Regions from separate parts of the Flexivirga sp. G2 genome, predicted to be linked through region 2. Evidence: riboswitches for the same ligand, from Rfam matches in the RefSeq annotation. Region 2 holds a riboswitch; each other region holds the start of a gene.
The links. Region 2 has a riboswitch for thiamine pyrophosphate ahead of ACZ50J_RS09145 (ECF transporter S component). Riboswitches for the same ligand answer to the same signal wherever they lie in the genome.
Positions count from the first base shown of each region.

Region 1: linked by a shared signal. The riboswitch ahead of thiO (glycine oxidase ThiO) and the one ahead of ACZ50J_RS09145 (ECF transporter S component) in region 2 are both predicted to bind thiamine pyrophosphate.
Region 3: linked by a shared signal. The riboswitch ahead of ACZ50J_RS14245 (TenA family protein) and the one ahead of ACZ50J_RS09145 (ECF transporter S component) in region 2 are both predicted to bind thiamine pyrophosphate.

Region 1 is NZ_AP039675.1:2,674,324-2,677,593, forward strand. Features, by position in the region: gene ACZ50J_RS13015 (DUF418 domain-containing protein) at 1-747, shown strand, start outside; TPP riboswitch at 1,112-1,224, shown strand; gene thiO (glycine oxidase ThiO) at 1,261-2,361, shown strand; gene thiS (sulfur carrier protein ThiS) at 2,358-2,564, shown strand; gene thiG (thiazole synthase) at 2,566-3,270, shown strand, end outside.
Region 2 is NZ_AP039675.1:1,920,549-1,923,818, forward strand. Features, by position in the region: gene ACZ50J_RS09140 (ABC transporter ATP-binding protein) at 1-1,231, opposite strand, end outside; gene ACZ50J_RS09145 (ECF transporter S component) at 1,228-1,857, opposite strand; TPP riboswitch at 1,848-1,951, opposite strand; gene dxs (1-deoxy-D-xylulose-5-phosphate synthase) at 2,084-3,270, shown strand, end outside.
Region 3 is NZ_AP039675.1:2,940,535-2,943,804, reverse strand. Features, by position in the region: gene ACZ50J_RS14255 (bifunctional RNase H/acid phosphatase) at 1-573, shown strand, start outside; gene ACZ50J_RS14250 (O-succinylhomoserine sulfhydrylase) at 642-1,823, shown strand; TPP riboswitch at 1,864-1,974, shown strand; gene ACZ50J_RS14245 (TenA family protein) at 1,972-2,646, shown strand; gene thiM (hydroxyethylthiazole kinase) at 2,643-3,270, shown strand, end outside.

The DNA of each region.
Region 1 (3,270 bases), 750 kb from region 2:
CTGCTGGTCCGGCGGACCGAGCGATTCCATCGGATCGTGTTGGCACTCTGGGGTATTCAGCTGGTCAGCGTCGGCTGGTTCGCCGTCCGCGCGCTCACTGGCGACGGCGGATCCGCAGGCTTCGTGAACACGCCGACGGACTCACTCTCCGCGTCGTCGTACGCCTCGTCGCTGGCGCATCGGCTCACCGAGTGGCCGGCGCACACCCTGCAGGTGCTCCCGTTCATCGTCATCGTCTGGCTCGGCATCTGGGCGGCCAACAAGGGGATCCTGGAGCATCCGGAGCGACACGTGAAGCTGTTGCGCCGCACCGCGATCGGCGGCCTCTCGCTCGCTGTAGCGGCCGGACTCCCCTATGCCCTTGCCGGCGCCGGTGCCATCCATGCCTCGGCGGACACCATCGATCGGTTCGCCGCGCTGTCGAACATCGCCGGCGAGTATGCCGGTCCGGGGTATGTCGCGCTCTTCGGCCTGCTCGCCATCCGGCTGCGTCGTTCCCAACCGGTCACCGGCGCCATCGCGGCGCTCGGTCAACGGTCCTTGTCCGGTTACCTGTTCCAATCGGTCTGCTGGATGGCGCTCTTCGCACCCTTCACCCTCGACTGGGGACACTCCGATGCACACGCGGTCATCGCGGCGGTCGCCGTCTGGAGCGTGTCGGTCGTCGCCGCGGCGCTGATGCAGCGGCGAGGCTACGCCGGGCCGGCCGAGCGGCCGTTACGGAGGTTCGTCTACGGCAGCAAGTAGCCGCCGGGTGGTGTCGGGTCGTCGCGCAGCAGGACGCACGTCGCGGAAGGGGCGTCGTCCTGCTCGCGCGAGGAGCCTGCCGGCCCCGACCAACTCGTCGGTCGTCCGTTCGTAGGCCAGCCGCTTGTGAACACCGTGGAGTTGCCACGACTCCGCCATCCTCGCGGCGAGCGATTTCACCTCCGCACGAACCCCAAGTCATCCGCCCTCCCAGCCGAAATCGGTTCCAGCCGAGGGTGTTTCGTCATCGACGAGTTGTCGCTGGATCGCTGCACCACCACCGTCCGAGCATCTCATTCCGATCCTCGCTATGCACCGCGTCACGTCCATCGTCGCCGGATCGGCAGAACGTGCTACCGTCGCGATCGTCCTTCGCGGGAGTCCGGGGTACCGGGCTGAGAGGGGGCTGACACCGCCCCGACCGTCACCAGACTTGATCCGGATCATGCCGGCGCAAGGAGAAGCCATGAGTGCAATTCAGCTGCTGTCCCTTCGGACTCGATACGTCCTTCGGTGACCCGCGTCGCCGTCCTCGGCGGCGGCATCGTGGGCCTCAGCATCGCCTGGTCATTGGTCGGGCGGGGCGTGCAGGTCGTCATCGTCGATGCCGAACTGCCCGGATGCAGCTCCACTGTCGCAGCCGGAATGATCTCGGCGGCCGCCGAGCTCGACCACGGCGAGCCCGACCTGTGGGAGCTGACGTCCCGGTCGCAACGCCGATGGCCGGAGTTCGCTGCTCACCTGGAACGATGCGGCGGCGGCTCCCTCCAGTTGCGCCGAACCGGCACCCTGCTCGCTGCCATGGACCAGGACGAGGAAGCTCGCTTGGAACGCCGACTGAGCTTGCTGGCGGAGGTCGGTGTGACGGCGGACCTGATCGATCGCACAGAGTTGCGGCGTCGGGAGCCCGGCCTCGCCAGCACGGTCCGTAGCGCCGCCTGGCTGCCGAACGATCTTTGCGTTGAACGCAATCGGGCACTGACAGCTCTACGAACCGCCATTCGACGGGCCGGCGCCGAGTTCGTCCAGGGCACCGGCCGCCTGCGGGTCGCCGAGGGACATGTCGTCGGGGTGGACGTTGCCGAACGAGTCGTGACCGCAGATCACGTCGTGCTCTGCGCAGGTTGGCGAAGTGGAGCCTCCGCCGTGCCGGGCGTGCTCCCTGCCGAACTCAGTGGCCCGGACGGTGTCCGGCCGGTGAAGGGCGAACTGATCGATCTCGAGGTCGCTGTCCCGGCTGTGCGTGCGATGATCCGCACTCGCGTCGACCGGGTGCCGGTCTACCTCGTACCCCACGACGATCACCACATCACGGTCGGGGCGACCTCCGAGCAGGTCGGCGCCGACACCACCCCGACGGTGCGCGCCGCCCACGACCTACTGATGGCCGCGACCACCGTCGTGCCCGAATTGCGCGACGCCGCGATCGTCGCGCACCGGGTGGGCCTCCGCCCGGCGACGGCGGACAACCGTCCTGTACTGGGCAGTTCGCCGGTACCGGGACTGACTGTTGCGACCGGGCACTACCGGCACGGCTTCCTGCTCGCGCCACTGACCGCCGAAATCGTCGGCGACCACGTTGTCAACGCACTCTCCCAAGGAGATCTCTCATGACCCAGGCATACCTGTTGAACGGTGAATCCCGACCGTGGCGGGCGGGCATCACGATCCGGCAGACACTCACCATCGAGGGCATGGAGGGGACATGGTTCGCCGTCGCTCTCAACGGTGCGGTGGTACCCGCCTCGCAGTGGGCTGTGACGGCGGTTCCGCTCGAGAGCGAACTCGAGATCATCCAGCCATGCCAAGGAGGCTGAGATGTCAGCCACCACATGGGAACTCGGCGGTCGAGAACTGACCAGCCGACTACTTCTCGGATCCGGGGGTATCTCGACGGCAAAGATTTTCGCCGAGTGCATCGAGGTCACCGGGACACAGGTGGTGACCGTTTCGATGCGCCGGTCCGGCGCCGCGGTCGTCAGCGGACTGTTGCCGACCATCCAGGCCTCCGGCGTGCACGTGCTTCCCAACACCGCCGGGTGTCACACCGCGCGGGAAGCGGTCCTGACGGCCCAGCTGGCCCGCGAGGCACTCCAGACCGACTGGGTCAAGCTCGAGGTGATCGCCGACGACCGCACACTGCTACCCGACTGCGTCGAACTGCTGAACGCGGCAGAACAACTGATCAGGGACGGCTTCCGCGTCCTGCCGTACACGACGGACGATCTTGTCGTCGCCCGCCGCCTCGCCGACCTGGGGTGCTCCGCAGTGATGCCCCTCGGTTCACCGATCGGCAGCGGCCTCGGCATCCGCAACCAGCACGCCATCGAACTCATCTGCGGCGAGGTCGACGTCCCGGTCGTGCTGGACGCAGGCATCGGGACCGCCTCCGACGCAACGCTCGCCATGGAGCTGGGTTGCTCCGCTGTGCTGCTGGCCACTGCCGTGACTCGGGCCGAGCAGCCCGCCCTCATGGCTGCTGCCATGCGAGACGCTGTTGCTGCAGGACGCGCTGCGCGGTGC
Region 2 (3,270 bases):
CGAGCGCGGCCAGCACAGCCAGCCGTCGCTGTTCCCCACCGGAGAGCTGGAACGGGTTGGCACCCGCCAGATGGTCCAGGCGCATCAGCCCCAACAGGCCGTCGACGTCGACCGACCGACCGAGTCGGGTTGCGGTGCAAGCGATTTCGTCGCGCACGGTCGTTCGGAGGAAGCCGTGCTCGGGATTCTGCGGGACGAAACCGGCGGCCGCGGCGAGCTGCCGGGAACGGCGATGCACGAACGGCGGTTCGGCTCCGGTGATGGTCCCGGCGGATGGCCGCAGCATGCCGGCGAAGGCCGCGAGCAGGGTCGACTTGCCCGCGCCCGACGGGCCGACCAGGGCAGTCAGTCGAGCGGCCTGCAGGTCGGTCGTCACGCCGTCGAGCGCCCGGTGGGTCACCCTGCCCTGCAGCGATCGGACGGTCAGGTCGATGTGCAACGCCTCGGTGTGCAAGGCAGGCCCCGGGCGGTCGGGAGTCACCCAACCCGGAGCGACCGCGACCGGCGTCGGGTCCGGTGCGCCCGGCATCCACACACCCGCGTCCAGCATCTGCTGCGTGTGGTCGGTGACGAAGCGCGACGGGGTGGTGTCGGCGACCACCTGTCCGTGGTCGAGCACCATGACCCGATCGCACTGCGGGAGCCACGGCCCGATCCGGTGCTCGACGACGACCGTGGTCGCACCGGTCGCGCGCGCCACGTCCAGGACGCATCGCCGCACCTGGTCCGCGGTCTCGTCGTCGAGCATCGACGTCGGTTCGTCCAACAGCAACAGCCCGGGTCGGATGGCGAGCACGCCGGCCAGCGCGAGACGCTGCAGCTCGCCGCCGGACAGTGCCGTGGTCTGCCGGTTCACGTCATACGGCAGACCCACCCGGGTGAGACCGTCATGGACCCGGCGCCAGATCTCGTCGCGGGGGAGTGCGAGGTTCTCCGGGCCGAAGGCGACCTCACGGCCGATGGTCGCCGCCACCAGCGAGTCCGCCGGGTTCTGCAACAGCATCCCGGAGGGGGCGTCGACCTCGACCGTGCCGGACTGGTCGCCGGGGACGGCCTCGCCCAGTAGACCCGCCAATGCCCGCAGCAGCGTCGATTTGCCGGCGCCGCTGCCGCCGGCCAACAGGACGATCTGGCCGGGGGAGAAACTGAGGTCTAGACCGCTGATGACCTCTTCGCGACGCCCCAACGGACGCCAGCCGAAGCCGCGGAAGGAGGCGTGTGCCCCGCTCACACCGCGTTGCGGGCGTGATGCTCACGTCCCGCGCCGAACGCGTCGAGCACGCCGGTGGCGGCCAGCGCACGGACCAGGATCCAGCCGACGACGCCGGCGAGGATCGCTCCGGAGAGCATGGTGCAGCCGAGGTAGGCCAGCTTGTAGTTCCAGGTCCACGCCGAGTAGTAGCTGTGCCACTCGTAGAAGATCTCGAACGCTCCGGCCATCGCTCCGCCGAGCGCCGCGATGACGACACCGAAACGCTTGTAGAGGACCAGCGCGAGTACGACCTCGACGCCGAGGCCCTGCAGCAGACCGGACATCAGGGTGCTGGCGCCCCACTGGTTGCCCACGAGCATCTCAACGGCGGCGGCGATGAATTCGGTGGCAAGAGCGGCACCGGGTTTGCGCACGACCAGGCCGCCGAGGACGCCGCCGAGCAGCCACGGCCCGGCGAGCAGCCCGAGTACCGGTGGAGCCGTGAAGAGTCCGAGGGTGCTGATTCCCAGCCATGCCTTCGACCACGCCCAGAAGACGACACCGGACGCGACACCGAGCGTGGCGACGGTGACCAGGTCGATGGTGCGATAGGCGAGCAGTGCGGTGATCGCGGACCGTTCGCCGGGCGCGCTGACAGTAGCCATTGATGACTCCCTTCGCCGGTGCTAACCGGAGCAGGTTCAAGGGTCTGCGGGCGAGCCGCACTCTCAGCGCCGAAGCGCTCCCCTGTCGGTGGATGTATCCGTCCACGGTACCAGCGGCATCGTGGTGCAACCGACGGGCCGGGTGAGGCGTCCTGACAGGGTGCGAGTGCACCGACGCGTAGACTCGATCGACGCGTAATCCGAAGGAACGAAAGGCGCGAACGACGTGGGACTGCTCGACACGATCTCCTCACCCGAGGACCTGCGGCGGCTTCCCGCGGAACGCCTGGACGATCTCGCGGCGGAGATCCGCGAGTTCCTGGTCGACTCGGTCTCGCGCACCGGAGGCCACCTCGGACCCAATCTGGGTGTCGTGGAGCTCACCATCGCCATCCACCGCGTCTTCGAGTCGCCTTCGGACTCCATTGTTTTCGACACCGGGCACCAGTCCTACGTGCACAAGCTGCTGACCGGGCGGCACGACTTCTCGAAGCTGAAGAAGCAGGGCGGGTTGTCCGGGTACCCGTCGCGTGCGGAGTCCGAGCACGACATCGTCGAGAGCTCGCACGCGTCGTCCTCCCTGTCCTGGGCAGAAGGCATCGCCAAGGCGCGGGTGCTCAGCGGTGAGCCGCACCGCCATACCGTCGCGGTGATCGGGGACGGGGCACTCACCGGCGGTATGTCGTGGGAGGCCATCAACAACATCGCGGTCGAGCGTGACCTGCCGCTCGTCATCGTCGTCAACGACAACGAGCGCAGCTACGCGCCGACTATCGGCGGTCTCGCCGATCACCTCGCGGCGTTGCGGACCACGCGGAAGTACGAGCAGATGCTCGACTGGGGCAAGACGACGCTCAAGGGTGTGCCGAAGGTCGGTGGCCTCGCCTACGAGACGCTGCACGGCGTCAAACGCGGGATCAAGGACATCGTCTACCCGCAGCAGGGCATGTTCGAGGACCTCGGCATCAAGTATGTCGGGCCGGTCGACGGGCACGACGAGGCCGCGATCGAGCAGGCGTTGCGCCGCGCGCGGGCCTTCGGTGCTCCGTGCATCGTCCACGTGATCACCGAGAAGGGGCGCGGCTACCAGCCGGCCCTGGACGACAAGGCCGATCACATGCACGGCATCGGCAAGATCAACCCGGAGACCGGGCTGCCCTTCGAGGTGGCCGGTCGCATCTGGACCGACGAGTTCAGCGACGAGATGGTGCGTCTGGGCGCCGAGCGACCGGACCTGGTCGCGATCACGGCGGCGATGATGATCCCGGTCGGGCTCGACAAGTTCGCCGAGGTCTATCCGCAGCGCGTCATCGATGTCGGCATCGCCGAACAGCACGCAGTCACCATGGCCTCGGGCCTGGCGTACGGCGGTATGCATCCGGTCGTCGCGGTCTACGCGACCTTCCTCAACCG
Region 3 (3,270 bases), 1.0 Mb from region 2:
TTCACCGTCGGCGGACGGCTGGACGGTCGCGGCGGATCGGATCCGCAACTCAACGCGACGGGTGCGGCGCAGGCGGAGAAGGCAGCGGCCGCACTCGGCGAGCTGGTGACCGGGCCGGTCACGGTCGTGACATCGTCACTGGCCCGCGCGCGCCAGACCGGTGCGGCCGCGGCTCGCGTGCTCGGTGTCCAGCCGATCTGCGACGAGGACTGGGACGAGCAGGCCTTCGGGGTCTGGGACGGCCTGAGCTATGCGGAGATCGGTGAGCGTTTCCCCGGCGATCCGGCTCGGATGCGGGTCGAGGACGACTTCCGTGTCGACGGTGGGGAGACCCACCTCGAGCTGAGCGGCCGGGTGGACGCGGCGCGTGAACGCGCACTTGCGCACGGCGGCACCGTTGTCGTCGCCACACACCGGATGCCGATTCTGGTGGTGCTGCGCTCGCTCCTCGGCCTCGGTTTCGGGCAGGCGTGGCTGCTCCACGCCGACCCGGCGTCGCTCACCGAGATCCATGTGTATGCCGACGGCAGTGCGAGCGTCGCCTACACCAACGACACCCACCACCTGAGGTAGGACCCGGCCTGCGGCCGTAGGCCGGACGCCCCCGTGGGCCTCCGTCGGCGTGTGCAAGGCTGCAGACCATGACGTCATCCTCGAACGAATGGTCCCCGGACACGGTTGCGGTGCGAGGCGGTCTGGCTCGCAGCGGATTCGAGGAGACGTCCGAAGCGCTCTACCTGACCTCCGGTTTCGTCTACGAGACGGCGCAGGACGCAGAGGCCGCGTTCTCCGGTGACGCCGATCGATTCGTCTACAGCCGCTACGGCAACCCCACCGTCGCCGTCTTCGAGGAGCGACTGCGGCAACTGGAGGGCGCCGAGGCGTGTTACGCCACCGGCTCCGGCATGGGCGCGGTCTTCACCGCGTTGGCCGCTCTGCTCGGTGCGGGGGACCGGGTGGTCGCGGCGCGCGGCCTGTTCGGATCGTGCTTCGTGATCCTGGACGAGATCCTGCCGCGGTGGGGTGTGCAGACCGTCTTCGTCGACGGCGCCGACAACGAACAGTGGCGGGCGGCGCTGTCCGAGCCCACCGCCGCGGTGTTCTTCGAGACTCCCAGCAACCCCATGCAGGAGCTGGTCGACCTCGAGTTCGTGACCCAGCACGCCCACGCGGTCGGCGCGAAGGTGGTCGTGGACAACGTGTTCGGCACGCCGGTCTTCTCCCGGCCGCTGCAGCACGGGGCCGACATCGTCGTCTACTCGGCGACCAAGCACATCGACGGCCAGGGACGGGTGCTCGGCGGCGCGATCCTCGGACCGGAGGACTACATCCATGGTCCGGTGGAGAACCTCTTGCGGCATACCGGGCCGACCATGTCCGCGTTCAACGCGTGGGTGCTGGTCAAGGGCCTGGAGACCATGCGGCTGCGGGTCGAGGCACAGGCCGCGTCCGCGATGCGACTCGCAACGGCCCTGCAGGAGCATTCGTCCGTCCGGCGGGTGTGGTACCCGTTCCTGGAGTCGCACGCGCAGTTCGAACTGGCCAAGCGGCAGATGACGGGCGGCGGGACCGTCGTCACCTTCGAGCTCGACGGAGGCAAGGATGAGGCCTTCGAGCTGATGAACTCCCTTGAGATCATTGATATCTCGAACAATCTCGGTGACTCCAAGTCGCTCATCACGCACCCGGCAACGACGACGCACCGTCGGATGGGGGCCGAGGCTCGGGCGGCCGTCGGGATCACGGACGGGGTGCTGCGGTTGTCGGTGGGTCTCGAAGACGCCGACGACCTCGTGCGCGACGTGACCAGCGCGCTGGGCTGACCTGGCGCGGTGGAGCAGGGCATCGCCCGATACGGTGGTGCCGACAACCCGCGGGAGCTCGGAAGGACCGGGCTGAGAGGGCGACCGCCGTCGCCGACCGCCACAACCTGAGCCGGACAATGCCGGCGGAGGAAGGGATTTGAACGGCATGTCGACGACGTCATACGCCTGGTGGCCGGTGCTCGGAGCACCGATGGAGGACGGCCTCAAGCGGGTGCTCGCACACGACTTCCTGCACGGCCTGTCCGACGGGTCCCTGCCGCGAGAAGCGTTCGGACACTTCATCATTCAGGACACGCTGTATCTCGCGGAGTACGCGCGAGCATTGTCCTTGCTGGCTGCCAAGGCGCCGACGCCGGTCGCGCCGATCCTGGCCGCGCACGCGAGCGCAGCGGTCGCGACCGAGCTGGAATTGCATCCGGCGCTGCTGCGGGACGCCGGTCTCGACCCGGCTCTGCTGCGCAGCACACCGAAGTCTCCGGCCACCACGGCATACACGAGCTATCTGCTGTCGGTGTGCGCCCTGCGACCGTTCCACGAAGGTCTCGCGGCGGTGCTCCCGTGCTACTGGATCTACGAGCAGGTGGGTCGAGCCCTCGAGCGCGACGGATCGGCCGACCCGGTCTACGCCCGCTGGGTCGAGGCGTATGCCGCGCCCGGCTTCGCGGAGAGCGTCGCGCAGGTGCTCGACGTGGTCGACGCCGTGGCCACCGGTGTGTCGGACAGCGCGCTCGCCGACATGGCGCAGCATGTCGAGACGGCGACCCGCTACGAGTGGATGTTCTGGGATGCCGCGGTGCGCGGGGAACGGTGGCCGTGGTGACGAATCAGCCGAATGCGACAGAGGTCGGCGCACTGCTCGAGACACTGCGCGAGCGCGCGCCACTGGTGCAGTGCATCACGAACTCCGTGGTCACCGGATTCACCGCGAACACGCTGCTGGCCCTCGGTGCAGCTCCGGCGATGGTCGACAATCGCGAGGAGGCAACGGTTTTCGCGGGTGTCTCGGACGCCGTGCTGATCAATCTCGGAACCATCTCCCCGGCATCCGGGGAGACGATGGTCGCCACCGCCGAGGCGGCCGGCAGCGCCGAGACACCGTGGGTGCTGGACCCCGTCGCGGTTGGTGGGCTGCCGTTGCGGGATCGAGTCAGTGCCCAATTGGTGCCGCTGCGCCCGACCGTCATACGCGGTAATGCCTCGGAGGTGATGAGCCTGTCCGGCGTCGACGGTGGCGGTCGAGGCGTCGACAGCACTGTCGGCACCGAGGCCGCTGTCGATTCCGCTCGTGACCTGTCCCGGCGAACCGGTGGGACGGTCGCGGTCAGTGGTCCCGTCGATCACATCGTCACCGGTGACGACGTGCGCACCGTCGCCAACGGAACGCCGATGATGACGAAGGTGACCGGTGTCGGGTGCGCGCTCGGTGCGATCACCGCCGCCTTCT